DNA from 3 places in the Leptolyngbya subtilissima AS-A7 genome. Region 2 is predicted to be linked to each of the others. Evidence: riboswitches for the same ligand, from Rfam matches in the RefSeq annotation. Region 2 holds a riboswitch; each other region holds the start of a gene.

What was found. Region 2 has a riboswitch for cyclic di-AMP ahead of ntrB (nitrate ABC transporter permease). Riboswitches for the same ligand answer to the same signal wherever they lie in the genome.
Region 1: it holds a riboswitch for cyclic di-AMP, as region 2 does, so the genes downstream of both, NC979_RS03135 (SLC13 family permease) here and ntrB (nitrate ABC transporter permease) in region 2, are expected to answer to the same signal.
Region 3: it holds a riboswitch for cyclic di-AMP, as region 2 does, so the genes downstream of both, NC979_RS01520 (universal stress protein) here and ntrB (nitrate ABC transporter permease) in region 2, are expected to answer to the same signal.

Annotation. Positions count from the first base shown of each region.
Region 1 is NZ_JAMPKY010000001.1:681,080-691,258, reverse strand. It holds gene NC979_RS03145 (2-isopropylmalate synthase) at 39-1,658, opposite strand; gene NC979_RS03140 (hypothetical protein) at 1,987-2,925, opposite strand; gene NC979_RS03135 (SLC13 family permease) at 3,549-4,886, opposite strand; cyclic di-AMP (ydaO/yuaA leader) riboswitch at 4,993-5,145, opposite strand; gene NC979_RS03130 (glycosyltransferase family 2 protein) at 5,198-6,244, opposite strand; gene NC979_RS03125 (putative bifunctional lysylphosphatidylglycerol flippase/synthetase) at 6,311-7,405, opposite strand; gene NC979_RS03120 (C40 family peptidase) at 7,439-8,155, opposite strand; gene NC979_RS03115 (hypothetical protein) at 8,211-9,680, opposite strand; gene NC979_RS03110 (AbrB family transcriptional regulator) at 9,949-10,179, opposite strand, start outside.
Region 2 is NZ_JAMPKY010000001.1:954,291-964,469, forward strand. It holds gene NC979_RS04300 (hypothetical protein) at 1-49, opposite strand, end outside; gene NC979_RS04305 (hypothetical protein) at 239-382, opposite strand; gene NC979_RS04310 (helix-turn-helix domain-containing protein) at 797-1,057, opposite strand; gene NC979_RS04315 (hypothetical protein) at 1,175-1,423, shown strand; gene NC979_RS04320 (ABC transporter ATP-binding protein) at 1,463-2,305, opposite strand; gene NC979_RS04325 (ABC transporter substrate-binding protein) at 2,421-3,827, opposite strand; gene ntrB (nitrate ABC transporter permease) at 3,964-4,812, opposite strand; cyclic di-AMP (ydaO/yuaA leader) riboswitch at 4,910-5,069, opposite strand; gene queC (7-cyano-7-deazaguanine synthase QueC) at 5,501-6,187, shown strand; gene NC979_RS04340 (phosphatidate cytidylyltransferase) at 6,361-7,233, shown strand; gene NC979_RS04345 (hypothetical protein) at 7,230-7,361, opposite strand; gene arsJ (organoarsenical effux MFS transporter ArsJ) at 7,471-8,721, opposite strand; gene NC979_RS04355 (ArsJ-associated glyceraldehyde-3-phosphate dehydrogenase) at 8,854-9,861, opposite strand; gene NC979_RS04360 (Uma2 family endonuclease) at 10,118-10,179, shown strand, end outside.
Region 3 is NZ_JAMPKY010000001.1:307,087-317,265, forward strand. It holds gene NC979_RS01465 (D-Ala-D-Ala carboxypeptidase family metallohydrolase) at 1-470, shown strand, start outside; gene NC979_RS01470 (hypothetical protein) at 636-881, shown strand; gene NC979_RS01475 (16S rRNA (cytosine(967)-C(5))-methyltransferase) at 901-2,283, opposite strand; gene NC979_RS01480 (hypothetical protein) at 2,297-2,485, opposite strand; gene petN (cytochrome b6-f complex subunit PetN) at 2,503-2,592, opposite strand; gene NC979_RS01490 (agmatinase family protein) at 2,707-3,744, opposite strand; gene NC979_RS25265 (HepT-like ribonuclease domain-containing protein) at 3,760-3,978, opposite strand; gene NC979_RS01500 (nucleotidyltransferase domain-containing protein) at 4,070-4,402, opposite strand; gene speE (polyamine aminopropyltransferase) at 4,499-5,782, opposite strand; gene NC979_RS01510 (peroxiredoxin) at 6,091-6,642, opposite strand; gene NC979_RS01515 (aldo/keto reductase) at 6,806-7,771, shown strand; cyclic di-AMP (ydaO/yuaA leader) riboswitch at 8,096-8,257, shown strand; gene NC979_RS01520 (universal stress protein) at 8,356-8,931, shown strand; gene NC979_RS01525 (universal stress protein) at 9,162-9,683, shown strand; gene NC979_RS01530 (hypothetical protein) at 9,874-10,179, opposite strand, start outside.

The sequences.
Region 1 (10,179 bases), 270 kb from region 2:
CCTTAGTAGCGAATCAGCCCCAACTTGCCCCGTAGTTTTTACAGTGAAGCCGTCACCGTTTCCCGTTGAGGATGGATGGCTTGCCCAGTCTGCAACGCCGTGTACAGACGGTTGAGAGCGTGCAGGTAGGCGTGGGCCGAAGCCACCACAATGTCCGTGTTCGCTGCGTGGCCCGAGAAGACGCGATCGCCGTGGCGAATGCGAATGGTCACTTCCCCCAGCGCGTCGATGCCCTCGGTCACCGACTGCACCGAAAACTCGATCAGCTGGTTGGGAATATCGACCACCCGGTTGATCGCTTTGTAGACCGCATCCACTGGGCCGGTGCCGATCGCAGCATCCATAAGCTCTTGGCCATCGGGGGTGCGAATGGTGACGGTGGCGGTGGGCTTAGCGCTGTCGCCGCAGGAAACCTGCACCAGGTCGAGGTGAAAGTGCTCGGGGGTCTGCCGGCTTTCGTCGTTAACGATCGACTCAATATCCCAATCGGTGATTTCTTTTTTCTTGTCGGCCAGCTCTTTGAAGCGCAAAAAGGCGCGGTTGAGGGCCTGGTCATCTAATTCGTAGCCCAGCTCTTGCAGACGAGTGCGAAAGGCGTTGCGGCCCGAGTGCTTGCCTAGCACAATCTGGTTGTCGGTGAGACCAATGGAGGTGGCATCCATGATCTCGTAGGTGAGCTTGTTCTTGAGCACGCCGTCCTGGTGAATGCCCGACTCGTGGGCAAAGGCGTTGGCCCCCACGATCGCCTTGTTGGGCTGCACAAACATGCCGGTCAGGTTCGATACCAGGCGCGAGGTCTTGTAGATCTGGCGGGTGTCAATGGCGGTCAGGGGTTCCTCCGACTCGGCGGGGCGACCCAGGAAGGGATTGTAGAAGGCGCGGCGCACGTGCATGGCCATCACCAGTTCTTCAAGAGCAGCATTGCCGGCTCGCTCGCCGATGCCGTTGATAGTGCATTCGAGCTGGCGCGCCCCAGCCTTCACCGCTTCAAGAAAGTTGGCCACCGCCAGGCCCAAGTCGTTGTGGCCGTGGACGGAGATTACGGCTTGATCAATGTTGGGCACGTTGGCTTTGATGCCGCGAATCAGGTCGCCAAATTCACTCGGCGTCAGGTAGCCGACGGTGTCGGGGATATTGACGGTGGTGGCCCCAGCGGCGATCGCCGCCTCCAGCACCTGGTACAAAAACTCGGGGTCAGAGCGGCCCGCGTCTTCGGGCGAAAACTCGACATCGTTGGTGAAGGTCTTGGCGTAGGCCACCATCTCGGGAGCGATCGCCAGCACCTCTTCACGGCTCTTACGCAGCTTGTACTCCATGTGGATGTCGGAGGTGGCGAGGAACGTGTGAATGCGTCCCTTTGCGGCGGGCTTAATCGCTTCTCCGGCCCGCTCAATGTCGCCCTTGGTGGCACGGGCCAAGCCGCAGATGGTGGGGCCGTTTTCTGTACCGACTTCTCGGGCAATCTTCTGCACCGCCTCGAAATCGCCAGGACTGGCAAAGGGGAACCCGGCTTCGATGATGTCAACCCCTAGCCGCGCCAACTGTTTCGCAATCACCAGCTTCTCTTCGACATTGAGGGTGGCCCCAGGAGACTGCTCGCCGTCCCGCAGAGTGGTGTCAAAGATTAAGATGCGATCGTGGCTAGGCGGGTTGCTCATGGTGACTCCCACTGAGTAGACGGCAAGTGCTAAATCGACGGTAGATTTTTTCCGGAAGCTAGCTACCGACAAGTGATCCGGCTCCGGAGCAGATCAGGCAAATGTATCGGTTCTAACTATTCTACCGGCACAAAGTCGGAATCGCTACGACTTAGCCCTAAACTTTTTGAGCGATCGCTGACACAGCCGCTGCTTCTAGACATTTTTGCCAGAGGACTTCTAACCCCTTTAGAAACAGGACTCCCGTGCTGGTCGATCGCGATCGAACCGGCACGGGAGTCCTATGTGAGTAACAGGTTGGCCCTAGAGCTCTGCTAACTGGAGAGCGTTAGTCTCTCCAAGTCTCAGCTTGCATTCTCAGGACTTGGTTGACGCTATTGATGTAGCCCTGGTCATCCATGAGGTCACTGCTGATGTAGCCCTGGTTGATAGCAGCTTCAACGATGTTTTGACCCTCGGCAGTGCCGTGGCGCGCTTTATAAACCGAGTAGCCTTCATCGCTGCCGGCGTCTAGCTCGCCCCTAACGGCCATGTAAGCCAGTTGGAACGGGCTCACGAGATCGCTGGAGAGAGATGCGCCCATGCCGGTGCCCATGCTGTCAAACTCAGCGCTGGGCGCAGAGGTTTGCCCAGGAGTCCGCATCTGCCCAGAATTCGGCGATTGTCTGGGGACTTGGTTGCCCGGAGTTTCGTTGGGGTAAGCTTCCGGACTCTGCCCAGGTACTCGCTCAGGCGCTTGGGTAGGAGCCTGTCCAGGATTTTGGCCCTGACGAGGAGTTTGCATTTGTCCAGGATTTTGGCCCTGCCCAGAGTTCGGAGACTGTCTGGGGACTTGGTTGCCCGGAGTTTCATTGGGGTAAGCTTCTGGACTTTGCCCAGGTACCCGCTCAGGCGCTTGGGTAGGAGCCTGTCCAGGATTTTGGCCCTGACGAGGAGTTTGCATTTGTCCAGGAGTTTGGCCCTGGCGAGGAGTTTGCATCTGCCCAGGATTCTGGCCCTGGCGAGGGGTTTGAGTTTGTCTAGGAACTTGGTTACCCGGAGTTTCATTGGGGTAAGCTTCTGGACTTTGCCCAGGTACCCGCTCAGGCGCTTGGGTGGGAGCCTGCCCAGGATTTTGACCCTGGCGAGGAGTTTGCATTTGCCCAGGAGTTTGGCCCTGACTGGGGGTTTGAGACTGCAAGGTCCCGTGGGTATCGGCCAAAACAGCAGGCGCAACTGCCCCTGCTAGAAAGAGTGCTGAAATCGTTCCTATGGATAGTCTTTTCATGACGGACCTCAAGTTTGGATCTTGTACAAGATTCGCGATGGCTTTTTGACGGCAAAAGAATCTTGGCTTGTGACCCAGAATTCTGCGCCTCTTACTTTTTTGATGGTTCTTTCTAAGCTGAGAAGGTTTGAGCCTAGAAAGACAGATCGAAAAAGCGAGAGATTAAACTCTAAGCTTCACAAGCTCTCAATCCAACCTAAGGATAATTTTATAAAGTGAAGTCGCTCGCAAGGAAGAGATGATCCCCCTAAATTTGATAGATCTACATTTAGACCAAAAACCATAAAAAAATCATTCGCTTACCAAAAAACGGCGATCGCTGATAAGGGTTGTGCGATCGCCCTAAAAGCATCTACCCCTCGACAGGATCTTAGAATAACTGTTAGCTGCTAGGGCTAAATTGACTCTCCTGTAGATAATTCACACCTTCATAAGGAGAGGCTTTTGTTCTGAGCACAGATAAATTTTCTCGATAGAGTTCTACCATTTGATACTTCTTAAAGCTGCAAAAGTAAGAGTGCATCACATAGCGGAGTAACGCACCCTTAATACAGTTAGCTGCCTGTAAACGATCACTCGGCTCGGCTCTAGCCCACAGATAGAATTGCTCTGGGTCGAGCCACCTACAGCAGGAATCGAATGCCCACGTAGGCGCTGATAGTAATCAACTGTAGCGCCATGATCGGCAGGCCGTAGTTCAGAAACTGTCGAAACGAAATCGGCTTGCCGTGCTGTTCAGCAATCCCCGCCGCCACAATGTTTGACGATGCGCCGACCAGGGTGCCGTTGCCGCCCAGGGTAGCGCCAAACATCATGGCCGCAAACAGAGGCAAAATCTCGGGCGAGATCTGTCCGGCGAAGTCGGGCGACAGCAGCTCCGGCCCGGCCAAATTGACGTTGACCAAGTATTCCTTCAGCAAGGGCACCATCGCCACCACCAGGGGAATGTTGGGAATCAGGCTGGAGAGAATGCCGGTGACAAACAACAGCAGCATCGAGCCTAGGGCAATGTTCTTGCCAATTACGATCCCCAGCAGCCCTGAGGCCGAGCTGATCACCCCGGTTTCTTGCAGGCCGCCAATCAGCACAAAGACGCTCATGAAGAAGATCAGCGTGCTCCAGTCGACATCGCGCAGAATGTTGTGCACGGTGTCGATGCCGCTGTGGTGGGTGAGCAGCAGGCAGAGAGCGGCCCCCAGTAGGGCGATCGCAGGGGGAGAGACTGGCACTGGCAGGCTTTCGCCTACCACAAATAGCCCTAGTACCAGGGCCACAATCAGGCCACCCAGGGCCAGCATCCGGGGATGGTTGATGACCGGATGAGGTAGGTGGTCGAGGTCATCCAGCTTTTTATTCCAGGTGTTGGGAAAGAGGATGGGCAGCATGAAGACGATAGTGGCGATCGCCACTACGCCCCCCAGACTGAGCTTGGTGAGATATTCCAAAAAGCTCATGTTGATCGCGTCGCCCACAATGAAGGTGGCCGGGTCGCCCACCAGGGTGAGCAGACCGGCGCTGTTGGCCACAAACACCATCAAGATCAGCAGGGGCACGAAGTTGATGTTGAGCTCTGCCGCCATAGGCGGAATCAGCGGCGCCAGCAGCATGACGGTAGTGGCGTTGGGCAGCATGGCGCAGACCGGGGTGGTAATAGCCACAATGCCCAGCAGCAGCCGCTTGCCCTCCCCACGGGCCATAATCACCATTTGGGTAGCTAAATATTCAAAAATCTTGGTGGGTTCAAAAGCCCGCACCATCACCATCACCCCAAAAAACAGCGCCAGGGTGGCGTGGCTGTTGCCGATGTAGCCAATGGCTTGCTCAAGAGTCAGCACATGAAAAAATATCAGCAGCATTGCGCCCAAGAGAGCCGCAACGGTGAGGTGCATGTGCTCGGTGGCGATTAGGGCCAATACCCCAAAAAAGACCACCGATGCGGTGATCTCAGACCAGGTTTCCATAGCCTGTCTCCTGTTGTGGTGCTAAACGAAACCCTTAGACAAAACCTTTATCGAGGGTGTTAACTATCCTAGGAGAACTATGGATAGCGTTAGAAAAAGCTTCCAGATGTTCTCTCCCAAGGCCGACGGAGTTAGCTGACGGGCGAGAGGTGAGAGAGCCCCTTCTCTGGCGATGCGTTTCGCCCTGAGATAACCCCAAAAGTTGGTTCCTCCGCATCAGATCGCTCTCAACGAGCGCTGACTTAGGCCGCGTAACCATTGAATTGACTGCGAATTTGGCACATCTGCCCGAAATCAACAATCTGTAAGGCCTAGGGGCCGCTGGTTCCGGGGTTAACAGGAAGGGCCAACCCTGGGGATGAAGCATTGCTGACCACCTCACGCACCCGGTAGATGGGGCGCTGCTGCGATTCGTGGTAGGTGCGCATGAGCAGTTCGGCCAGCAGGCCAAAGCTAAACAGCTGAATGCCCGCCAGCACCAGCACGACGACCAGCACCAGCAAGGGGCGATCGCCAATATCCTGACCAGCCAAAATCTTCACCAGGGTGAGATAAATTCCCAAGGCAACGCCCAACGCCATCGACGCTAGCCCCAGGCTGCCAAAGACATGCATGGGCCGGGTAAGAAACTTCTTCATAAAGTAGACGGTAAGCATGTCCATTACCACACGCAGGGTGCGGCCCAGACCATATTTGCTGGTGCCAAAGCGGCGGGCGTGGTGGGTGACGGGCATCTCGGTAATGCGAGCCCCTTCGATAAAGGCCAGGGCAGGCAAAAAGCGGTGCAGTTCGCCATAGAGGTTGAGGTCACGGATCACCTCGGCCCGGTAGGCTTTGAGGGAGCAGCCATAGTCGTGCAGCTCAACCCCTGTGACACCGGCAATCAACCAGTTGGCAATTTTGGAGGGAATTAGCCGGGTGAAGGTGTTGTCTTGGCGGTTTTTGCGCCAGCCGCTGACTAGGTCGTAGCCCTCGTTGAGGCGATCGAGCAGACGGGGAATGTCGGCGGGGTCGTTTTGCAGATCGCCATCCATGGTGATGACGATTTGACCCCGGGAATGGTCAAACCCGGCGGCCATGGCGGCGGTTTGGCCGTAGTTGCGGCGTAAGATCACGGCGCGCAGCTGGGGATATTGCTGGGCTAGCTCTCGTAGGCGATCGCTCGATCCGTCGGTGGAGCCATCGTCTACCCCCAAAATTTCGTAGCTGTAGCCCAGCCCATCAAGCGCCCCGGCGATCGCCGCCACTAAGGCGGGTAAGCTCTCGTACTCGTTGTACACCGGCACCACCACCGAAATGTCGACGGGGGCCACGAGGGCCGGCAGTGCAGAAACTGAGGGGGAATGGATAGATGGCATAGCAGCTTCGGCACAACGGGTGAGGTCGGCAAAGACCGCAATCCATGCCGTTTGGAGTACAACAATTTATTTGAGTGTACTGGAAAGCCTCTGATCTAAAGTGGCCAAGGCCGCGCCCAGAGCTTCGGCCAGGGTGCTGACCACCCGGTATAGCACCACAGCACTGAGCACTACGGCAGCAGAGAACTGTCCCTGGAGCAGACTGAGGGCGATCGCCTCAAACACGCCCAGCCCTCCCGGTGCGCCCGGCACCACTAGCCCACCCAGCCAGGCCAAACTAAAGGCGCTGATGGTGCTGGGCCAGTCGCTCGCCGCTAGCGGTGTCACGGCGCTAAGCACCAGGCAAAAGCCAAGGCCGCGCAGGGCTACGTAGCCGAGCTGGCCGAGTAGGGGCTTGAAAGGGTAGTGGCGAAGGCCGGGAGTGGGGGAAGATGGGGGAGAAGATTCTGCGTTGCTTAACGCAGGCATGATTTGCCCCTCCGGCCCCCCAATTTTGGGGGGAGGCAGAGTCTCAAAGTCCCCCAGAATTGGGGGATTTAGGGGGCCATGCAGAGTCTGGAGGTTTTGCCGGTTCATGCCTCGATTCAGCAACACCGAATCTTCGGTAGGTTGGTGGGCAGTTTTAGAGCAGCTGAGGCGAGTGACTAGAGGGTTGAGCCAGCGGGGGGAAAGGGTGGCGAGGACGATGCCCAGGCCCAAAAGCTGAAAGGGCCAGTAGTGAGTGGTGGTGGCAATGCCCACGACCAAGGCGGCGGCAGCCATGAGGAGGGGTTCTAGGGCAGTGCCGATAATGGCGGAGCCGTTGTCGACCCCTACATGGCGTAGGGCACGCACTCGGCCAAAGAAGTGCCAGACGTTGCCGGGTAAGTATTTCAGCAGATTGGTTTGCAGATAAACGAGAACGCTCCAGCTGCCGGTAACGGGCTGTTGCAGAGCTTGCAGGGTCCAGCTCCACACCCAGCCGGCCCAGATGTGGGCTAGCAGCGTCATGCCGAGGGCTACTAGCAACAGGCTCCAACCCTGGGGGCCAATGCGCAGGGCACTAATCTCAGCCCAGTGGCGCACCAGGGTGTGGAGTAAGAAGGCGATCGCCGCACCCACTACCACCCAGCGAGCTAGGGGCTTTAGGCGCGTTAGCCAAGCAGCATGCAAAAACGACAAGAGCACCCCTCAAACAGGCAAACGCTGCTTGGACTATAGCGCGCCCCCTGGGCAGTAACTGGTCATCACCCGCCCCGCCCGGCGCAGCTGCCGATGGTAAGCCTCGCTCACCGGGTGCGACAGATCGGTTAATGAGTCGATGCCAATGCCGTTGCGGCCCTGGTCAATCCCTGAACTGTGAATATAGTCGCCCTGACCCAGGTAGAGGGCCACATGCTTAGTGCGTTCTGGGGTGCCAAAAAAGATTAAGTCACCCGGCAGCAGCTCATCCCAGCCGATGGGCTGGGTAAAGGCCTCCTGCTGGTATGAATCGCGGGGCAGACGAATGCCCACCGAGGCAAAGGCTGCCTGCATCAGCCCTGAGCAATCGTAGTTGGGGCCGACGGTGCCGCCCCAGAGGTAAGTGTTGGGGGTAGCCATCGCCCGTTGCGTAAAGGCGATCGCCTCCGGCAGGCGAGGTTCAATGGCGCTGCGATCGAGGGAGACAGGCTGATAGGGCTGCTCAGCGGGCTTGAGCGTATCGACATCAGCAGCGCTGATCCAGCCAGAATAATCATCTTCGCGAAGGATCACCGCGTAAGCTTGGGGGGATGCCTGCATCAGCCGCAGATGCCGCCCCACCGCTGCCTGGGTCACCAACCCCTCCAACCCGTCAGTTTTATAGAGGTTGAGCGCCTGACCACAGACATATTCCTGCCCTGAGGATGCCAATAATGCTTCTTGACTAGAGGCTGTCGTATTCAAATCCATAGTCACCCCCACTTCCCCATCTTCCTCATTTTCCCTATCTACCTCATCCCCTTACCTACTTCCCCCTATCCCCCGTATTCCGTACATTCACCACCTTCTTCAGCACGTTAAACCAGAAGGTCGACCCCATAGAAATGGCAAATCCGCTGACTAGCCAGCCCAGCAGACGGCGCGGCACAAAGGGAACCGGCCACGACTGCTCGGCCACTAGCTGCTGCTGCACCACCACCTCGTTGTAGCCTAGCGGAAAGGGAATCTCGTCGAGGGCCTGGTTGACGGCGGTCTGCACCTGTTTAATGTCTTGGTCAAAATTTCCGGTCGATTCAGCTGCCAGCTGGTCGGCAGTTTGGGTAATCGAGTTGCGCAGAATCGGGTCTACGGCCAGGCGAGTGGCAATGTGAAATGAGTCGGCGTTGATAGAGACCGCTGTGGCAATGCCGATCAGCAGCGCGACTGCCTTAGCGTTGCGCTTGTAGACGCCGGTGGCTCGCTCCATGCCGCGATCGAACCACTTTTCGAGTTCGAGGCCAAACAGCTTCACGTCATCGCGGGCGTCGGCGGCGGTGACTTCGACCTTGCGAGCGATCGCCGCTAGACTGCTGCGCAAAGCCGGGGTAATGGGGGCCTGGGCCAAGCGATCGATCAAAGCTTGGGCATCGAGGTTACCGCCCTGAGCCAGACGTCTCAACTCGCTATAGGCAGGGCTGTTGTCATCAAAAATGTCGAGCAGCTGCGCCACATTGGGCCGCAGCTTGCTGAGCATCGCCGCCCGCTCGGTGGGGGTACTGGCCAGCCCACGCTTGATGTACTCTAGGCGGCGCAAAAAGGTTTCGGTGAGGGGATGGCCGTCGGGTAGCACGTCAGCCGCCATCAGCCCAAACTCATCTAGGCGGTTGACGACGCGATCGAGGCTTTCGGGCAGCGAGACAATGCCCGCCCGAAAGTCATCAATTATGGTGTGAATGCCCTGCTCCAGCTGCTGGAGCTCGGTATTGAGCAAAAACTCGTTGCCGGTGCTGGCCTTGAGGTCGCTGAGAATATTGGTTACAGGACCCAGCACGCGATCGCGAGCAAAGCCCTGAATGCGATCGTTGGCCAGTACCTGCCACAGATTGCCCAGCTGCATGCGCTCTAGCAGACTGTTGGCAAAAGCCTCGGGTGGAATGTAGCTAGGGCCGCTAGTTTTACCCGCCCCAAATACATTGCGCTGGCCGGTAAGGGTGCGGTAGACGCGGCCAAGCAAGTGTGAAATGCGCCGGAACGATCGCGCAATCGACCCCTTCGCCTCCTGGTTTAAACTGCGAATCCAAGGGCTTTCGTAAAGGGCATCGGCTAAGGCCTGGGCCGACGCTTCTCTATCTCTGTCATTACCCGCTAGCAGCACCTCAATGGACTGCTTTAGATGCTCAGCTCGCCACTGCAAAAGCGTGCCAATAATTTCTTGAACCTCGCTGGCCAGCAGGCTCAGCACAAAAAAGATAAAGACTAGCCCTAGGGCAATGTCTAAAACTATAGGAAAGTTCATGGACTAACCGTACAATTCTGCATCTTTAAACCTCAACCTACCCGATGCTGGCGACCCCTCACATGCTAGACCTCAACAGCAAAAAATAGCCGCTCATGCTGTTTAAACTCTGCAAAGGAGAGCAAATAGTAAACTTGTTCGGTAGCTAGAGAGCACTAAAAAAGAGCGAACCAACCTATCGTAGACTTGGTTCGCCCATTGTACTCAAGCGACCTAAGAACGGATCACAATTGTTCGAAAGCTGAGGGAGTACTTACCACCAGTACTTTTATTCGTCTTCGTCGTCAATCAGAAGACCGTTTTCCCCCAACTGCTTGAGACGAATGTGCTTGCGCCCTAAGGTAATTTCAAACTCGTCGCCGGGTCTAAGCCCCATTTGCTTGGTGTAAGTCGAGCCAATTAGCAAGTTGCCGTTAGACTGCACCGTGATACGAAAACTGGCGCTTCGTCCGCCGCGCCCGTTGCCATTCTGGGCGCTGTCAAGCTGAATGCCCTCTGC
Region 2 (10,179 bases):
GATTCAGCGTGAGATTACTTGCATTAAAATTCCAATCGCCCCATCTCATAAGCTTTCTAGCCTTTTTCCTTGTTATTCAAAAAAACACACATTCAAAATACCATAAAAGCCTATTTTTACCACTAAGAGTAGTTAGTGATAAAAATAGGCAATCGCTCCAGTGAAAACTGTTGAACTTGTCCGGCTTTAAAGAATTGGGCTAACTAGAGCAGCTTGAATTTGTCTACCCTACTTGCTACTAAAATTTGCCTATGAAGAAATGCTCAATTGTTAGGCGAAAGGTGATGTAGGAAACAGGTAATCCAGCCAAGAATCCTATTACTGCTGTTGGAGCAGTAATAATATCCATGTCAATTCCCGCTGCCCCTAAAATCACGCCCATAAAGAAGCCACAGACGAATCCAAAAATTATGCCAATGATTGTCGATATTAAGTAAAAAAAATAACCATGCAACAAAATAATCGGACTCTTTAATTAATGTCTTTCTCATAGTTGCAACTCAATATCACTAACTTTTTTATGAAAACGAGACAAGCTTTATCTATGCAGAGCAAGCACTACGCAAACTCATCATGCAAGAAATACTACACCTAGCTAGGCGGCACCATATAAGATCACATCGGTCTTGCTTAAGAGTATTCCCCAAGTACATGTAATATCTCTGTTCCTTATATTGAGATTTCTCGATAGCAGAGTATTAATGTTCAGGCATAGCTAAGACCTTGGACTGGCAAGACTCAGACTCAACTAGGCTCAATCAGGTTGTTTTAAAAGTTGAAGCATTTATCCTATCAATTAGGTGGATTTGTCCTGCTCGTTGATCTCACCTTTCAGCATTTCGCCTAAGTAAAGATAGACAAAACTTGCTGCTGCTTCGTCACTTAAGTCTTTTAGAGCTTCTACAATATCCGCTACTGTCTCTGCGGTGGGGTCACGTTCTTCGTGGAACCACTTGTAGATAGCCGATCGCTGCAAACCCATTTTGACGGCGAGGCTATTTTGGCTAATGCCGTACTGCGTGAGGACTTCCCGTAGCGCTTTTCCTGCTCTTCCCATGCCCCCATCGTCCCAAAGGAGCAGAGCATCGTAAATGTAATCGCAAGAGATGACATGGGATGCGCAGATGCTATATGATGCACTTGTCATCTTAAGCGATTACATAAAGGTGTCCTTATGCCGCAAGCGTTTATTCCTTCGGTCTTGTCCAATCCCGCTCTGCAAGTCACCATCGAACCCGCTGCTGAGCCGGGGCGCGAGGTCATTCGCATCTTGGTCATCGGCAGCACCCACGGCGTTGAGCGCATCCTCCACGAACTCTATCGCCTCGGTTTTGCCGAAGTGCGCGAGTGGAGCAAGCCCCAACCCACCGGGCGCATCAACGAAATCATGCGCGTACTCACCCGCTACGTGTTAGCGGAGTAGAGCGAGTGGGTTGAGGTCAGCGTTTCCTTTTCGACGTCCCTAGCTCATTTGCTCAAAGTAGCTGTCGAGAAACCCTAGGGCATGGTTGCGGAGTTCAAAGTACTCTTTGGATTCGCGCAGGGCAGTGCGATCGCGCGGGTGCTTAAACGGCACCTCCAAAATTTCGCCAATGTGGGCATTGGGGCCATTGGTCATCATCACAATGCGATCGGCCATATAGATAGCCTCATCCACATCGTGGGTAATCATCATCACCGCCTGAGGGTTGCGCTCCCAGATATCCAACACCTGGCGCTGAAGGTGGCCACGGGTAAGAGCATCGAGAGCACCAAAGGGTTCATCCATCAGCAGCATCTTAGGCCGAATCGCCAGGGCGCGGGCAATGCCGACCCGCTGCTTCATACCGCCCGACAGCTCGTCAGGGTATTTCAAGGCTGCGTCGGTGAGGTTGACCATCGCCAGGTGTTCTTCGACCAGATCAGTGCGATCGCGGGGAGAAAGATGGTCGCACACTTCATTCACCGCCAGCCGCACATTCTCGCGCACTGTCAGCCAGGGTAGCAGCGAATAGTTTTGAAACACCATCATGCGATCGGCCCCTGGCTTTTTGATTGGTTTCCCTTCCAAAAACACCCCGCCTGAGGTGGCTTGCTCTAGGCCGCTGACAATCTTGAGCAGCGTCGATTTGCCACAGCCCGAGTGGCCAATAATAGCGATAAATTCGTTGGCGCCGACGGTGAGGTTGATGTTGTCGAGCACGACTGTGGGGTCGCCACCAGCGCTAGGGTAAGCCTTTACCAGGTCTTGAATGACCAAAAAATCGGTTCCAAGCTCAGCCTGCCGTTGCTCAGAGGGCTGTGAGTATTGACTTGACTTGACCATGGTTTTCTCCTGAATATTGCATCTAGAGCAAGGAAGACTGTTTGCGGGGCAGCGGGCTTAGCGTAGGGGGCCGGTTTAAAGATCTTGACATGTCAGCCCTTCAACCAGCCATCTCTCACCCCATATAGATCCGCTGGGGACGGTTAGCGCGAATCTCAAACCCGTTTAAATAGCCCACTGGGTCGCTGGGGTCATAAGCAAGACCGTCGATGAATAGCTCCCCAGGTTCTACCTTGTAGTCATCTGCTGGGCACTCAATGCCCATTTCCCCGGCGATATCTCGATATAAATCGGTGCGCCAGGCCTGCTTAGCTTTGGCTTCCGCATCGGCTGGAAACTCCTCGATTTGCCCCCAGCGGGTGGCCTGGGTCATCAGCCAGATTGACTGGGACTGCCACATAAAGGTGGAATGGTCGCCAGCTGGATGAGGCAGGTTCTCGGGCATTTTAAAGAAGACGGTGCTATCTGGCATTTGAAAAGTGCGATCTTTGCCATCAAAACCGCCGTAGTTGTAGTTACCCACCAAGGCAGGTTCCGTAAATTTAGGCTTTGCCCCAGTAAATGATCGAGCCGAGATAATCTCTGCGACTTCGGTGCGATTGGCCGGGTCGTCGCAGTAGCGGCAGGCCTCGATCATCGCCTTGACGAGGGAGCGGTAGGTTTTAGGATTTTCGTTGATGAAATCTTCCATCACCGCCAGCACCCGGTCGGGGTGCCCCTGCCACACCTCTTTGCCGTGGGCAAAGGTAAAGCCGACATCCTCGTTGCCGGTGATGGCGCGAGTATTCCACGGCTCGGCTACCATGTAAGCCTGCATGGCCCCAATGCGAATATTGGAGACCATCTGCGGCGGCGGACTGATAATGATGCGGAACGTTTCTACCGGGTCAACCCCTGCCGCTGCTGAGATGTAGCGAATGAAGTATTCGTAGATAGCTGAACTAAGCACCGCGGCCCAGACCTTTTGAGATGTGGGTATGCTGTCAAAATAGCCCCGAAAATCGCGACCAAAGGCCTCCAGATCGCCATTATATTCCCGCCAGGGGCGCAGGCCATAATCCCACATGGCGCGGTTCATGGTCATGGCGTTGCCGTGTCGGTGAATGGTCAGGGCCGCACACATGGGAGCCTGGGGAGCACCCTCGGCTCCAACGCGAGCATTGGTGACGGCCCCAGAGACTACCGGGGATGCGTCAAGCCGCCCAAAGATGACGGCATCGCGGGAGGTGCCCCAGCTGGCCTCGCGGTTGAGGGCAACCGTCAGCCCGTATTTGTGAAAAAAGCCCTTGGCCTGGGCGATCGCAAACGGAGCGCAGTCATTAACGGGCACATAGCCCACCTTAATGTGGGACCGCTCTAAACTGGCCGGGTCAACCACCTGCTCAACGTTGGCGGCCTGAGCCGCCCCGCCGCTAGGTGATGGACTGCTCGATCGCAGCGCCTGACTACAGGCCGAAGCCGCTAGCCCCGCCGTAAACCCAGCCGCCCCTTGCAAGAGCGATCGCCGGTTGATCATCGTCATGGCTTTAATCCTTGTTGTCTGTGAAGTGTCAGAAGGGATTGGACTGACCAGCCGCGTTTGGCTGCCTACTCAAAACCTGCTTTTTAAAGAACTTGCTCAGCAGTGAACTGAGAGGTTTTGCCAGTTAGCTTGAAGGCTACATAGCTTTGGCAGGACGGTGGGTTGCCCAGCGCTCGAGCAGAGTGATGCCGTAGTCCAACACTAGGCCGGTGAGACCAATAACAACCACCGCCAAAAATACCGAGCTAAGGCTGAGCCGGTTCCATTCATCCCAAATAAAGAAGCCAATACCAATGCCGCCAGTGAGCATTTCAACTGCCACAATTACCAGCCAGGCGATCCCCAAGCTCAGCCGCAAACCCGTGAAAATATAAGGTAGGCTGGCTGGCCAAATAATCTTAGTCATCTGCCGCCAGCGGGGCATTTCTAGCACCTGCGCCACGTCTAAATAATCTTTAGGAACGCTGGCCACACCCAGGGCGGTGTTGATCACCGTTGGCCACAGGGAAGTGATAAAAATTACGAAAATAGCCGATGGATTGGCCAGGTTAAAGATTGATAGGGCAATGGGCAACCAGGCCACCGGAGACACCGGGCGAAACAGCTGCACGATGGGGTTGATGGCCATCATGGCGCGGGGCGATAGACCAATCCAAAAGCCGACTGGAATGGCCACTAGCGTGCCTAACAAAAACCCCAGCAGCACCCGCCGCAAACTGGCCAGCAGCAGCCAACCAATGCCCAAATTGCCCGGCCCGCGCCGGAAAAAGGGATTAAAGATGTAGTCGAGGTTGGCCATAAACGCTTGCCCAGGAGTAGGCATCAGCGTGGTGAAAAATGTGGCGACCACCCACCAAACCAGCAGCACGACGAGAAACGCGATCGCCGGTAAGACAATCCTTTCCAACGGAAAGCGAAATGGCGGCTTGACAGACTTGGTCTGCCCCGAACGGGCAGCCGCACGGGTGCGCAACTTGGGCTGCATGAAACACTCCTAGAGGCTAATCATGGACAGCGAACAAGCCGTGTTAACACGACTTAGGACACTGAAACAGCCAAACATTAGTAAAAATGCTGACGATTCAATCTCCCCTCAATGCCGACGAGGTTAGCTGACGGGCTAGGACTGAGAGATGTCCTCTTCCGATTACCCTCAATTTGGGTATTAAGAACTCGGAAATACGCCCCTTTACTGGTTCCCCCGCTCTTGCATACCCAGACACTTAAAGGCAAAAACCTAAAGACACAGGGTTAGCAGACTAGGCTGACTTGTTCGATTTACTGAGTTTAAGCGTAAGAATCTGAGCCTGTCAACTAGAAACTTAGCAGCACTCAATGTATCTATCCTAGGTAAAGAGCTGTTTTCTCTCAATAGCTTGACTTCTCCCTATTTAAAGGTGCAATGGAAATTAGCTCATGACTTATTTTGTTAACAATAATGATTCGTCAGCGCCAAACATTTGCTATAAGTAATGACTTATTGCTTAAAGAAGCACAGACTTTAATGCACTTAACATGAGTAATTACCTATTGATTGAAGGGACAAAGATTCCAGCAGAACGCAGTCATCTGTCGGTACTAGAAACCCAAAATCCATAGGTTTTTGAGCAGCGTTGGGCTATTCTAGCTACCGTACAAATGGGTACCTAGTCGCTCCGGTCTTCATTTGCCCTATGGCTCAGTCAAGCGTTACTTCTAAAGCCATTGTGCTGCTCTCGGGTGGTCTCGATTCGGCTACGGCCGCTGCCCAGGCGATCGCCGATGGCTATGACCTGGTGGCGCTGTCGTTTAACTACGGCCAGCGGCACCAGCGCGAGCTAGAGGCGGCGAAGGCTGTGGCGAAGCATTTTGCGATCGCAGACCACCACTTCATTGATGTCGACCTGGCCCAGTGGGGCGCGTCTTCTCTCACTGACCTAGCCCAGCCGCTGCTCCAGGAAGGCCTTGACGCGGGCATTCCCTCCACCTACGTACCGGGGCGCAACACGGTGTTTATTGCCCTGGCTTTGGCCTTGGCCGAAGCCAAGGGGGCCGAGGCGATCTACCTGGGCATCAACGCGGTGGATTATTCTGGCTACCCCGACTGTCGGCCTGAATATCTGGCCGCCTTTCAGCAGTTAGCTCAGCTCTCCTCAAAGGCGGGGCTAGAAGGTCATGCCCCCAAACTGGTTGCGCCTTTGGTGGTGGATTCTAAAGCAGATATTGTGCGTCGAGCGGTGGCTCTGGGAGTGCCGATCGAGCAAACCTGGTCGTGCTACCAGGGTGGTGCGGAGCCCTGTGGGCGGTGTGACTCTTGCCGTATTCGCGATCGCGCCTTAGTAGAAGCAGGCTATCCCCAGCTCGCCACCTCTACTGGCTAAAGACAGGTTCAACCGGGCGGGTACACCTTTGGCCTGCTCTTACCGCTAGCCTCCTGTCTTGGTTTCCTGGCGGGGACTCTAGGGGAATGTGGCACAGTGTAATAAGCTGCATGACAGTTGCTGCCTCATAACTAGGGGCAACGCTCTGTTTAACCCCCTCTGCACTTCCACCTATGCTCTGGCCTCGAATCATTAGCGGAATAGTGGCGATCGCGGTCGCCTTGGTCATGATTTTGCTGGGGGGCTGGTACTTCACCCTAGGCTTTGGGGTGCTGATTTTCTTGGGGCAGCTTGAAATTTTTGCCCTGGTAAAAGCCAAAGGCATCTTGCCGGCGGCCAAAACTACCCTAGTGGTAAGCCAGCTGCTGCTGATTACTGCCCACCTGTCGCCGCCCTTAGCCGACGCTCTGCTGCCGCTGAGCGGTACGTTTATCTGCTTTTATCTGCTGTTCCAACCCCAGGTGGCCACCATTGCCGATGTGGCAGCGTCTATTCTAGGCCTGTTCTACGGCGGCTATCTACCCAGCTTTTGGGTGCGCCTGCGCGACTTGGGCGACACCGCCACCACCCTGCCCCTGGGCGGCTTCTGGCCCGCAACCTGGCCCCCTGCCCTCGATAGCTTACCCTACGGTCTTGTCATCACTCTGCTAGCTTTTGCCTGCATTTGGGCTTCAGATATTGGGGCCTACACCGCTGGAAGAATTATTGGCCGCACCCCGCTGTCTAACATCAGCCCCAAGAAGACGGTTGAAGGGGCGGTCTTCGGCATGCTGGGCAGCATGGTAGTGGCATTGATTGGCAGTCACTGGTTGCAATGGCCTCTCTGGCCTGCCACTGGAGCTGCCCTCGGCCTAATGGTGGGCACATCCAGCCTGCTGGGTGACCTCACCGAATCGCTGATGAAAAGAGATGCCGGGGTCAAAGACTCTGGTGCTCTCATCCCCGGCCACGGCGGCATTTTAGACCGCACCGATAGCTATGTGTTTACAGGCGCACTGGTGTACTTTTTCGTCACCCTACTGCTGCCCCTGCTGTCAGCGAGTTAGCGGCCCCGCTGCTCCCAAAAGTTCAACTCTTGGCGAATGCGATCGCGCTCTTCCACACTGGCGAATCGCAGTTGGTGACGCAGCTCTCCAATCACCTGGCGACGCTGGCTAGACGATTGCTTATCCATAACTTTCCTTCAAAAACTGTAGCTATAACTACAGTTTAGAGAGCAATGTTCCGGGTCTTACTTTCTATTACAAATCTTTGAATGGTCAACCAACGCCAACATTTGCTCACTAGCCTACCACCATGGTCGAATCAGCAGGGTTTGGCTCGGGCAGCTGCGCCGTAATCAGTGCCGCCGCCAGCACAAACAAGCTCGACACCCACAGGCACCCCACTAGCCCAAACCACTGGTAAAACAGCCCTGAGGTAATCGTCCCCAGCAGTCGCCCGCCCGAGTTTGCCATGTAATAGAAGCCCACATTGAGGCTGACATCGCGATCTTCGGTGTAGGCCAGCACCAGGTACGAGTGCACCGCCGAGTTAAAGGCAAACACAACGCCAAAAACCACAAGTCCGCCGGTCACGGCAATGTCGCCCCGCACCCCAGCCATCAGCGTCAGCGCAATCAGGGCTGGAATGGGCGTCAAAATGGATGTCCAAAACAGAATGGTCTTGGCCTTGGGCACCACCTTGCCGGTGCTGTCTTTGCGCAAAAGTTGCGGTGCCAAAAACTGCACCATGCCGTAGCCAATTACCCAAAGAGCCATGTAGCTGCCCACCTGCATAAACCGCCAGCCCAGCGCCTCATACAAAAACACCGGCAGCGCCACTACAAACCACACATCCCGCGAGCCAAACAAAAAGAACCGCGCCGCCGACAGCACATTGATCGCTTTGCTCTTAGAAAACAGCTGCTTGAAGGGCACTTTTTTGCCGATTTTGCCCATACCCGCAGGCAGGAGCGAGCCCGATAGCAAAATCACCCCCAGCACGGCCGCCTGGCTCAGTAGCGCTGGGCGAAAGCCCACCCCCTCTAGCAGGGCGGCCCCGACGAAAAATCCCACCCCTTTTAGCGCGTTCTTTGACCCGGTGAGCACCGCCACCCACTTAAACAGGCGCGATGCTGCTTCCTTGGGCACCACCAAACGAATGGCGCTCTTAGAACTCATTTTGGTGAGGTCTTTGGCGATGCCCGAGAAGGCCTGAGCCGCCATTACATAGCCCACCTGCACCGGCACCCCCCAGTCGGGGTTCAAGCAGCTCAGCATTACCAGGGCAAAAATTTGCAGGGCAATGCCGCCGTAGAGGGTTTGCCGAATGCCCACTTGGGAACCAATCCAGCCACCGAAGAAATTCGTCACCACGCCAAACACTTCGTAGAAGAGAAACAGCATGGCGATCGCAAAGGGGCTATACCCCAGCACGCGGAAGTGCAGCAGCACCAGCATCCGCAGGGCACCGTCGGTGATGGTAAAGCCCCAGTAGGCGGCGGTGATGATCGCGTAGTTGCGCAGGCTCTCGGGTTTGAAGGTGGAGGACATGGGGAGTGGATGGGTGGGCGAGTAGATGGGTGGATGAGTAGCCGTAGGGTGCATTCGCGCAGCAATGCACCACAGAGTTCAGGTCAAGAAAAGAGAAAATGTTCGCTGAGCCCTATCTTTTGAGGACTAGGTCTATAGGCTCTGCGCTACCTTGCGAGCCAGTTCCGCCATGCGGCAGGAGTAGCCCCACTCGTTGTCGTACCAGGCGAGAATTTTTACCTGGGTGTCGTCCACGACCATAGTGGAGAGGGCATCGACGATCGAGGAGCGGGGATCGTCTTTGTAATCCACCGATACTAAGGGGCGGGTTTCGTAGCCTAAAATTCCTTTGAGCGAGCCATCGGCGGCGGCTTTGAGGAGAGAATTGACTTCTTCGACGGTGGTGGGGCGATCGACTTCAAACACGCAGTCGGTAAGGGAGGCATTGAGCAGGGGTACCCGCACCGCTAGGCCGTTGAGCTTGCCTTTGAGTTCGGGGTAGATCAGGGCGATCGCTGTCGCCGATCCCGTCGTTGTTGGAACTAGCGACATGCCTGTGGCGCGGGCACGGCGCAGGTCTTGATGGGGAGCATCCACAATGGTCTGCGTGTTGGTGTGGTTGTGAATGGTGGTGATCACCCCGTGGCGAATGCCCAGCCCTTCGTGGATCACTTTGACTATGGGGGCCAGGCAGTTGGTGGTGCAGGAGGCGGCCGTCAGTAGGTGATGTTCTGCTGGGTCGTAGAGGTGATCGTTGATGCCGTAGACCACGTTGAGCGCGCCTGCTTTGACCGGGGCGGCAACAATTACTTTCTTAACGCCGTGGTCGTAGTAAGGGGCCAAGGATTCTACAGTGCGAAACTTGCCGGAGCACTCCAGCACCAGGTCTACGCCATAGTCGGCCCAGGGCACCTCATTGGGAGAAGCACCGCTGCTGAAGCTGAGGGGAATGCCGGCGATCGCAATTTTTTCAGAGCTAACGGCTTCGACTTCCGCTGCCCAACGACCGTGGACCGAATCAAATTTGAGTAGATGCGCCGCAGACTCAGGGCCGCCTTTGACTTCGTTGATGTGAACGAATTCCAGCTCAGGTAGGGCCCAGCCCGCTCGCAACACCAGCCGCCCAATGCGGCCAAATCCGTTTACAGCAACCCTGACCATTCCTAAACCCTCTGGATCGAACGATGGCGAATAGAAGCAAGAAACTAGCTGTAGCGCTTTGCACACAGCCTCATTTCAAAAAATATTGATGCTTTATTATTTCAAGAAAAGTTGATGTGTCAAGTTATGCAGACTACATCTCCCTGGGCTTTGGGGTCTCAAACGCCGCGCTGCTTCTTCAGCAGCGCGGCTAGGGTTAGCTGGCGAGTACGGTCAATTGTAGTCACATCTGTTCTAAATCACGGCGGGTGTCTAGATGGTGCAGACCACAGCGCAACCCCTCAGTTTTGAAGACTTTATCGATCAATACCCCTGCGA
Region 3 (10,179 bases), 650 kb from region 2:
TGGTCGTGTATCCACCTCCGACGGCACCACCGCCGCCCCAGTACGTGGGCCGTCCCTTTCGCCTACCGGGCAATACGTCAACGTTCTACACCGACCAGCCAATTATTCCCGGCGGTAGCTTTACCTGGGGAGAAGCCACACGAGACGCCACGCGCATTCCTGAAACCCAGGCGATCGTTGACAACATTATTGGTTTAGCTCGGGCACTCGAGACAGCGCGCGATCGCCTCAACCGCCCCTTTCAGATCACCTCCTGGTATCGTCCCCCAGCAGTCAACGCAGCGGTGGGTGGGGCCACTCGAAGTCAGCATCTCTTCGGCCGCGCCGCCGATATTCAGGTACAGGGGCTTAGCGGTCGCCAGGTAGCCAACGCGCTGATGCTGAGCTGGCCTGGAGGCATGGGCATCTACGGCAATATCCCCAACATCATTCACCTCGACACTGGCCCTAAGCGCACCTGGGGATTTTAGAGCTAGTGCTTAACTGAGAATACAACGTGCCATACCGAGCTCCCGAGGGAGCCACATCTGCAGTCCACATTGCCCAGAGCTACGGCTGAAATGGACGGGTACCTGCAACGGATTGCGATCGCTGGTTATGATAAAAGCGATTAAATTGATGTTCGCTAGATTGCTATGCCTCAGCCCAAACATACCCAGGCCCACCTGTCGCGCACGGTGCCCAAAGACCAGTCTGAATTCTTCAAAAAGCGCACCCGTGATTCGATGGAGTACTACATGGGTGCGAAGCTGCTAGAGGTGGGGGTGAACCCAAAAAATACTGTCTACCGCTGGACTTCGGAGATTAAGGGCAGCCAAGAAGTGATTACTGTAAGCGCCTACTGGGGCGATTCGCGCGAAAAGCTTGAGGCGTCAGAATAACGGTTTTTTGCGGAGCATGTTAAGCCTGCTGAAGCCTCACCATAAAGAACCCATCCATGTTTTGGCGATGGGGCCAGACGCGCACCCAGCCAGCGGAGGCAACCTCTAGTCCGTCCCCAAAGCCGGGTGTTGGCGGCTGCACCTGCCAGATAGGATGGGTGCGGCAAAATGATTCAATCACCGCTTCATTTTCGGTAGGGTGCAGCGTGCAGGTGGCATAGACCAGAGTGCCGCCGGGTTTGACGCAGCGAGCCGCTTCGGATAGCAGAGCGCTTTGCAGCTCGGTTAGCGTCGCTATGCTGTCTGGATTTTGTCGCCAGCGGGCATCGGCGTGGCGGTGCAGGGTGCCTAGCCCTGAGCAGGGGGCATCGACCAAGACTCGGTCGGCCTGACCGTGAAACTGGGCTAAGTCGGTGCTGTCGCCCGCGTGGGTATGCAAGTTGGTAAGGCCCAAACGGGTGGCGTTGGCGGTAATCTTTTTGAGGCGAGAGGGGGCGCGATCGCAGGCCCACACCTTGCCACCTTCCCCCACTATCTCTGCCATCTGGGTCGCCTTACCCCCCGGTGCTGCACACACATCCAGTACCGTCTCTCCGGGTTGCGGATCGAGCAGTAGCCCCACTAGCTGGGCACTGGCATCCTGCACGCTCCACCAGCCAGCTTCATAGCCGGGCAGGTTGGTGAGGGCTCCCTGGTGGTTCACCAGGCGCAGCCCCCAGGGAACACCGGAGATAGGTTCTACTGCAATATCTGCGGCGGCAAAGGCAGTTTTCACCGCTTCGACCGTGGCCTGCTGACGGTTGACCCGCAGGTCGATGGAGGGTACCTGGTTAAACCACTGGCAGAGCTGATCGGTTTCTTCCGCGCCAAGTTGGTCGAGCCATAGAGCGATGAGCCAGTCAGGGTAGCTGTGACGAATGCCCAGGGCGATCGCCGTGTCGTCGGGCAGGGCAAGGGGATCGGTACCGCCTTCCGACTGACGCAGGTACTGGCGCAGCAGGCCATTTACTACCCCAGAAAGCTTACCTAACCCATTCGCCTTGGCTAGATCAACGCTGGTATTCACCGCCGCCGAGTCGGGCACGGCGGTGAGGTAGCGCAATTGATAAAGCCCCAGATGCAGCACAAGGCGCAGCACCGGGGGCTGTTTATCCGCTGGGCGACTGCCCAGCTGATCGATGAGAGCGTCTAGAGTGCGCTGGCGGCGAACGATGCCATAGACCAGCTCAGTGGCAAAGGCGCGTTCGGCGGAGCGCTCCCCAGAGGAATCGCTTTCGCTCAACTTGGCCTGACCCAATGTGCGGTGTAGGGCTACATCGGCGTAGGCCCCGGCTTGCACTTGAAGCAGCACATTCAGAGCTAGTTGCCGTGCCCCAGAAGGTGCAGCAGCCCGAGTAGTCACGATTTTGGCCAAGCTAAGATTTTGCGCGCCGTTTGGAGGTCTGCCGATCGCGCTTGGCGGTCTGCTCGTCGTTTTTGCGGCGGCGGCGATCGCGCCAGTCGGCGGCGGTTAGATAGGCCACGCCGCCGGTCACGACGACCATTAGCACCAGGGCAATGGTGGCCAAAATGCTAAAAGCTTGAGCTTGTACAGTTGCTTCCATAGCTATAGACGCTGGGTTTAGAAACCGTTGCGACCCCAGACCACCATCGACAAAGAAAAGGTAAAGACGACCAGTAGTGAAACCCAGCCGAACGACAGAATGTCCATAGGTGCTTTCTTAAGACTCAAAACAACACAGCTACTTTTATCATAATGCCACGGCGTTTCCTCGCTTAAACATCTTGCTGCTCTAGGGAGCCAAGATTTCTGCTGGAAACCCTTTTATAGCCCCATCAAACAGCACAGCTTGTAAACGGCTCTAGCGCCCACATTGCCGTCCCACTCGCCGTCGCCTACTTCACAGAGGTCAAAGCCAACAATCTGCCGCCCGCTGCGCACCACTTGGCGCAGCAGACAAAATACCTCTTCCAGCTCTAGCCCGCCGGGGACGGGGGTGCCGGTGCTGGGGCAGAGCTTGGGGTCGAGGCCATCGGCGTCGAAGCTGACGTAGACTTTCTCAGGCAGGGCCGCCACGATCGCCTCGCACTGCTGCATCCAGGGAATACCCCGATAGGTATTTTCCTTCACCACCGAGTCGTAGTGGGTGACAACGCGCCCCTCAGACTGTTTGATCAGCGCCACCTCGTCGTGGCACAGGTCGCGAATACCCACCTGCACCAGCTTGCTCACCTGGGGCAGCTTCAGCAGGTTGTACATAATTGACGCGTGGGAGTAGCGAAAGCCTTGGTAGCCGTGGCGCAGGTCGGCGTGGGCGTCGATATGCAGCACGCCAAAGTCAGGGTGGCGCTCGGCCAGAGCCTGTAGGTAACCCAGGGGCACGCTGTGGTCGCCACCAATCACTCCTACCCGCTTGCCCTGGTCGAGAGCGGCGGCGGTCTGGGCGTAAAGCCAGCCGGTCATCTGTTCGCAGGCGTAGTTGACGTTGTCGAGATCGGTTTGCAGCAGGGGCTGGGTCGCGATCGCCACGCCCTCCTCCGTTGCTTGAATGACGCGATTCGCCGCTTCTCGCACCTGCTGATTGAGCTCATACAAATGCTGGGGAATCGGCGGCATATAAATTCCCTGGCGCCAGCCCTCAGGATTGTCGCGATCGTATAGATCGAGTTGGGGAGAAGCTTCTAGCACCCGCTGGGGCCCCTGGGCGGTGCCCTGGTGGTACGACACCGTCGCTTCCCAGGGCACGCCGAAGATGATAATGCCCGCTGTGTCGTAGTCGCAGGGCAGGCCGTAGAGGTTGCCGTTGTCGAGGCCGACACCACTGGGGTCGAAGGTTTGCAAATTGGCAGTTGAGGTAGTCATCGCAACGTGATCTTCTCACTTTTCGGGAGGGATATGTACCTTTAATTCTTCAATTAAGGGAGGAATTTCTGATTGAACTACTTCCCAAACAATATCGAGGTTAATATCATCGTAACTATGAACTAAGCGATTTCGCATACCGTTGATTTCTTGCCAAGAAATATTGGGCAAGTTTTGTCGAGTTGTCTCTGAGACACGTCTTGCCGCTTCAGCAATTACTAAAATCTTGCGAATGACCGCATCTTAGAGTTGAATATCCGCCACAAAATCGGTCTTTGAATATTGACCGATGTAAGCCGCTATCAGCTCCGCTGACTGAAGCATGTCAAGCAGGAATTGAAGATCCCGTTGCATAAATTACTTGGGTGGAGGAGATAATGGCTTGGCGCCGTAGGTAATTGCGACTAGTTTCTATCCCTTGACGCGTAATCAGATCAACTCTTCTAGAGAATAGAACCGTCAGTTCTGCTTCCATCTGGTCGAGGGTGCGAAAGGTTGGATGAGCCGCTGGGCGAAATTGCACCATCACATCGACATTGCTGCCACCATGAAAGTCATCGCGGAGAACAGAGCCAAACAAGGAAAACTCACTAACTTGCCAGCGATCGCAAAATTCAGCAATTTGTTCTATTGGTACTTCGATCTGAGCAACAGCCACGCTAGCTTGACCTGAGAACGGCAACCTACACTGCTCCGTAGAAGGGAGATAGGAGATTAGCAAAGAATGCTTCTCCTAATCTCCTAGTTTATTGCGTTAAGCCTTCAGCATGTTCTGCACGAAGGTGGGTAGTGCAAAAGCAGCTTGGTGCATGCCCACGTTGTAGTATTGCAGGCTGTGCTCGGCGGCAAAGGCTTCAGACTTCGCTGCATCCATGCCCTGGATGGGGTGAGCCGCGCCCTTGGTCGCGTAGTTAAAGCTCCACATGCCCGTTGGGTAGGTGGGAATAAACGCCAAATAGCAATACACGTTATCGTAGCCAAAAATGCCCTTCAAACAGTGGTGAATGTCCACAAAGGCATGCTGGTTAAACCGAGGTGACTCACTTTGAGCCGTGATCGCCCCACCAGGCTTAAGAATACGATGCACTTGCTGATAAAACGCCGTGCTAAACAGCCCCTCCGAAGGCCCCACCGGGTCGGAGGAATCGATCACAATGAGGTCGTAGCTGGCATCGGGGGCGTTGGCCACAAAGGCAATGCCGTCTTCGATGCGCAGGTCGAGCTTAGAGTCTTCTAGCGCCCCCGACAGCGAGGGCAAAAATTCCTTCGAGGCCCGCACTACCGCTTCATCAATTTCGACCATGGTGACCTTTTCTACCTGGGGATGACGCAAAATTTCGCGCACGCTGCCGCCATCGCCGCCGCCGATCACCAGCACATCCTTGAAGGTGGGATTTAGCAGCATGGGCACGTGGATGATCATCTCGTGATAAGCGTTTTCATCCTTTTCGCTGCACATCACCATGTTGTCGATGGTGAGCATTTTGCCGTAGGCAAAGGTGTCGAAAATCTCGACGGTTTGGTAGGGCGATTTTTCGCGGAAAATGCGATCGCCCTTGTGGCGAATCGACAGCGCAATATCGTCGTTCTTGTCGGTAAACCAGACGCTGCGGCTCTGTTTTGGGGTCACCAGCTTGTTGGTGATCTCGTCGCGCAGCTCACCCAGGTCAACGTCGATGCGCTCCAGCAGTTCGAGCTGGCCGCGGTTCATCTCTAGAGCCGAGCCGTAGTCGGCCTTGAAAGCGACCTTGAGCTTGTCGAAGGAGATCCAGGGGTTGACGGTGTCGCCGCAGGTAAACAGATCGACCGCCGCATAGCGGTACTCAGGCCAGGTGTGGATGGCCAAGTGACTTTCTTGAATCACCACTACCCCTGACACCCCAAAGGGCGAAAAATGGTGAAACACTGAGCTAATTACCGTGGCTCCGGCGTCGGCAGCAGCCCCCACCATGCTGCTCTCAATCAACGGTACGTCGTTGAGAATGTCTGACGAGCAGCCAAAGAACTCAACCAAAATATGTCGTCCGAGCGAATTCATGCGCCCTTTCCCCCTTAGAGTTGGCCCAAAACAAAGATCGACTACTGTATCACTGTTTCAGAGTCTATTTCCCCAGGGCAGTGCGAGGCGCTGCCTTAGGGATCTTGTAATGGTGTAGACCCCCAAGGGCGTTTTTGCCTGTCGGGCAGATCACAAGTTGTTGGGGAGCAATCGCGCTCCAAAAGATAAGGCCTACCGTCTCAAGGCCTTCCTTCGCGCCACCCGTACTCTCAGCCCTGTAGACTGCAAAGAATTGTGGGGACTGACTCTAACCCCGGCCCAACCAAGAGGCTAGGCCACCTATTCCCCTACACCTCCTGCTGCAACTCATCCAGCGTTGCCAGCACCTCTTGGCTGTGAATCACTGGCTGCACCCCTAAAAAGCGAGCCCGCATCGTGCCGTCGGGGCCAATGATGTAGGTGTGCCGCAGCGACATTGCTCCTAGCCATGAGCCGTAGGCTTTACTCACCGTTCCTTTTGGGTCAGACAGCAGCGGAAACTCTAACCCCTCCGAATCGCAAAACTCGGCGTGGGACTCAACACTATCGGCACTAACGCCAATCACCTGAGCATTGCGGGCTTTGTATTCAGCAATGTCGCGCTCAAAGCGCTGGGCCTCAATGGTGCAACCCGAAGTAAAGTCACGGGGGTAAAAATACAGCACTACCCACTGGTCGCGAAAGTCAGCCAACGACATTTCCCCATCGCCAGCATTGGTTGGCAGGGTAAATTCTGGAGCGGGCTCCCCCAGGGATATCTGGGTACCCCCCAGGGCTAAAGCCGGGGCGGGAGATATTACCCAGCTCAGCCAGGCCAGACAAAGACACAACACGGCCTGAAGTAAGCGACGGCGATTCATAAAAATCCAGTCCTGGGGAATAGAAAATTAATGGAAAAAACGGGACCAATCAAGCTCCAAATCATCCGATCGCTAGAGATTTCCGAAAGCTTTTTAACCAAAGTTTACAATATTGCTGTCTTCATCCTATGCCAGCTACCGCTCCCTTCAAGGAACTTTTACGATGCCTCTAACTACTGACCTACAAACCATTACCCTCGGTCCCAATGGCCCCACTGTACCGGCATTGGGGGTAGGTACCTGGGCCTGGGGCGACTCCCTGTTTTGGGATTACGGTAAAGCCTATAGCGACAGCGACCTGCACGCCGCCTTTGAGGCTTGTCTCGACGCTGGCCTGACTCTGTTTGACACTGCTGAAATCTACGGTTTTGGCAAGTCAGAGCGGTTGCTGGGTCAGTTTATGCAGCAGCGTCCTCAGCAGGCTGTGATTGCTACCAAGTACTTCCCGCTGCCCTGGCGATTTTCTCAGCAGTCGGTGGTAGATGCGCTGGCCGCCAGCCTCGATCGCCTTCAGGTGCCCTCGGTAGCGCTCTACCAAGTGCACTCACCGCTGAGCTTTTTGCTTAGCCAAAAAGACCTCATGCAAGCCCTAGCAGCAGAGGTGAAGCAGGGCCGCATTGGTGCCGTCGGAGTGAGCAACTACCCGGCCAGTCAGATGCGCCAGGCCCACGGTTATTTAGCTGAATGGGGCATTCCCCTCGCCGTTAACCAGGTGCAGTACTCGCTGCTCAACCGCAAAATTGAAACCAATGGCGTGATGGAAGCGGCACGGGAACTGGGCATCACTATTCTGGCCTACAGCCCCCTGGCCCAAGGGTTACTCACCGGCAAATACACTCCTGAAACTGACCTCAAACCCGCTGGTGCCAGACGTATCAGTCCTAGCTTTAGCCAGGAGAGCCTAACCAAACTCAAGCCTGTTATTCAGGCACTTCAAACAATCGGCGAAAAGCATGAACGTACCCCTGCCCAAGTGGCCCTCAACTGGCTAGTGGCCCAGGGCAATGTGCTGCCCATCCCAGGCGCTAAAAATGTTCACCAGGCCGCTCAAAACGCTGGGGCATTGGGTTGGCAACTGGCTGTAGATGAAGTCGACCAGCTGGCTCAGCTGACTCAGAACAAGCGCTAGGTCCAAAGGAGGCTAGGCTGCGATTGGGCCAGTGGCCCCAGGGGTATCGCTAGGCCTGACGGGGGGGATAGGCTGCGATCGCGACCTATCCTCTACCACTTCAAAGCCAAAGAATCCTTCTAACGGAAGATGTTCAATCAGAAATAAATGGTTTTCTTAAGAATATTTTTTATCTTGATTTGCGCTTTATTTTGTGTCAGTAAATTCACCCAAAAAATAAAAAACTATTGTTTTATTGCCCAGGTGTATCGCGAGATACAAATAGTCACATAACGCAAGGATTGTGTTGACGGTTTTCATTTTTCCCTTCTACAATTTAGAAGTCGAACAAGTCAGCCTAATCTAGTCGCCTCCAGGGGGCTAGAGCGGGGGAACCAGTAAAGGGGCGTGTTTCCGAGTTCTCAAACCCCCATGAAGGGTAATCGGAAAAGGGTATCTCTCAACCCTAGCCCGTCAGCTAACCTCGTCGGCGTTGAGGGAGACTGAACTATCACCATTTACGCTAATGCGTTGATTGTTTCAGTGTCCTAAGTCGTGTTAACACGGCTTGTTCGCTGTTCATGACTAGGCTCCAGGAGGGTCTCATGCAGCTCAAATCGCGCACCACTGCCCCATCAAGGCAGCCATTTCTGAATGCACCTCAGGTCTCTCCCGAGGCGGCAATCAAGCCCATGATTATGCGTTTAGAGGCGGCCCTAGGTCGTCGCGATCTCGCAAAGAATATTGTTTTATTACTGCGGCCGAAACCGCCTGTTACAGGCCCCAATACAGACGAGCAAACGATCAATTTTGTGGTCGGATACAGTGGCTCAGCCCATAGCCAGGCAGCCCTCGATCTGGCCCTATGCGTAGCTCATCAAACCCGTTTGGCTAAGCCTAACCCTGTGCTAGTGCATGTCGTCTATGTTGTCGATAAAACTCGCCCTAAAACCATTGCCAATGCCGATCGCATTCTGTGGCAGGCTCGCTGCTTGGCCAGTGAATGGCGCGGCTCACTCAACGCCCACCTGCGGGTAGGTCAGGTTGCGACCGAGCTTAGCCAGGTAGCCAAGGAGATCGGGGCTGAAGTGCTACTGGTGGGTTGTCACAACACCAAGCACCGCTTGGTGCAGCAGCTAGATTCTCAGACCCCGTGCTCTGTACTGGGGCTACCCAAGTAAATTGAGCACCTCGTCGACGTAGATCAGCACTAGGCATTGGACCTTCAACCGTGGAGCCGTCCTATTTGGTTAGGGTTCGCTATGCCCCTAAAAACCTATGTTGCTGATCTAGGTGTCATAGCCACGATTTGTTCTTGGGTGATGGTGGGGCGATCGTGTCTACCCCCACTTGAGCAGCTCCATTAGACGTTCTAAGCAACTTCGCCACCTATATTCTTGAGGAAGAAACTGTGAGCTATCAAAAGATTCTGGTGGCCCTCGATCGCACTGCCGCCTCCGATCGCGTTTTTGACTATGCCCTGGGGTTAGCCCAGTCTTCCCAAGGGCAGCTACAACTGGTTCACAGCCTCAATATCAGCTCCCACGACAACCTGGGGAAGCTGATTGATGCTGGAGTAGGCCTGCAAAGCCCTACTAATATGCAGCACGAAGAGGAGGCTGCCCGGCTACAGCGAGCTCAAGAGACTAAACAATGGCTAGAACAGTTGCGCGCTGAGGCTCTAAAACGAGATGTCTCAGCAGATTTTATTTGTGAAATGTCCGAGCCTGGCTCGTTTATCTGTCAGCTCGCTAAAACCTGGGGCGCCGACGTAATTGTGATGGGCAGCAGCGGCAAAAAGGGCTTGAAAAAACTCGTAATGGGCAGCACGAGTGACTATGTGTCAAAGCATGCTTCTTGTCCAACCCTATTGGTGCCCAACGATAGCAGTCAAGAGGTTGAACTTTTCTCTAAAGCCTCTGAACCTGCCTGAGCCGGAGTTTTTTAGCTGCCAATACAACACCTCCAAACAATTAGTATTGGGGAAATAAGACGGATACCTAAATTGGTATAGGTGTTGGGAAGTTGAAACTTTGTAGCTAATAAAAGCTTCAGCTCAAGTTAAGGCTACTTGCCCTACGCGGATCTGCTGGACGGACGTGCTGTTGTTTAAAGCTGGAGATTTACAGCACTAGGGGGTTGCCCCGGTTAGTAAACGTCACAGCCTCAATTCGCCAATCGGGCTGATTGATCAGGGTTTCTCGTAGGCTGCCCAGCAGGGCCTTTTGCTCACATACCGACAGCGATTGCAGCACTCGGCGCGAGTCGCGGGCCACTCGCAGGTCGATGGTAACGGTGTTGGTTTCTGGGTTAAAGCTGGTGCGGTAGCCCGAGAGGGTCAGCTCTGGAGTTACCTGCTCGGCCATGATTAGGGCAACGGTGTTCTCCATGCTCTGCTGGCGGGGTACCTGAATGGGCTCAGTTTGGTA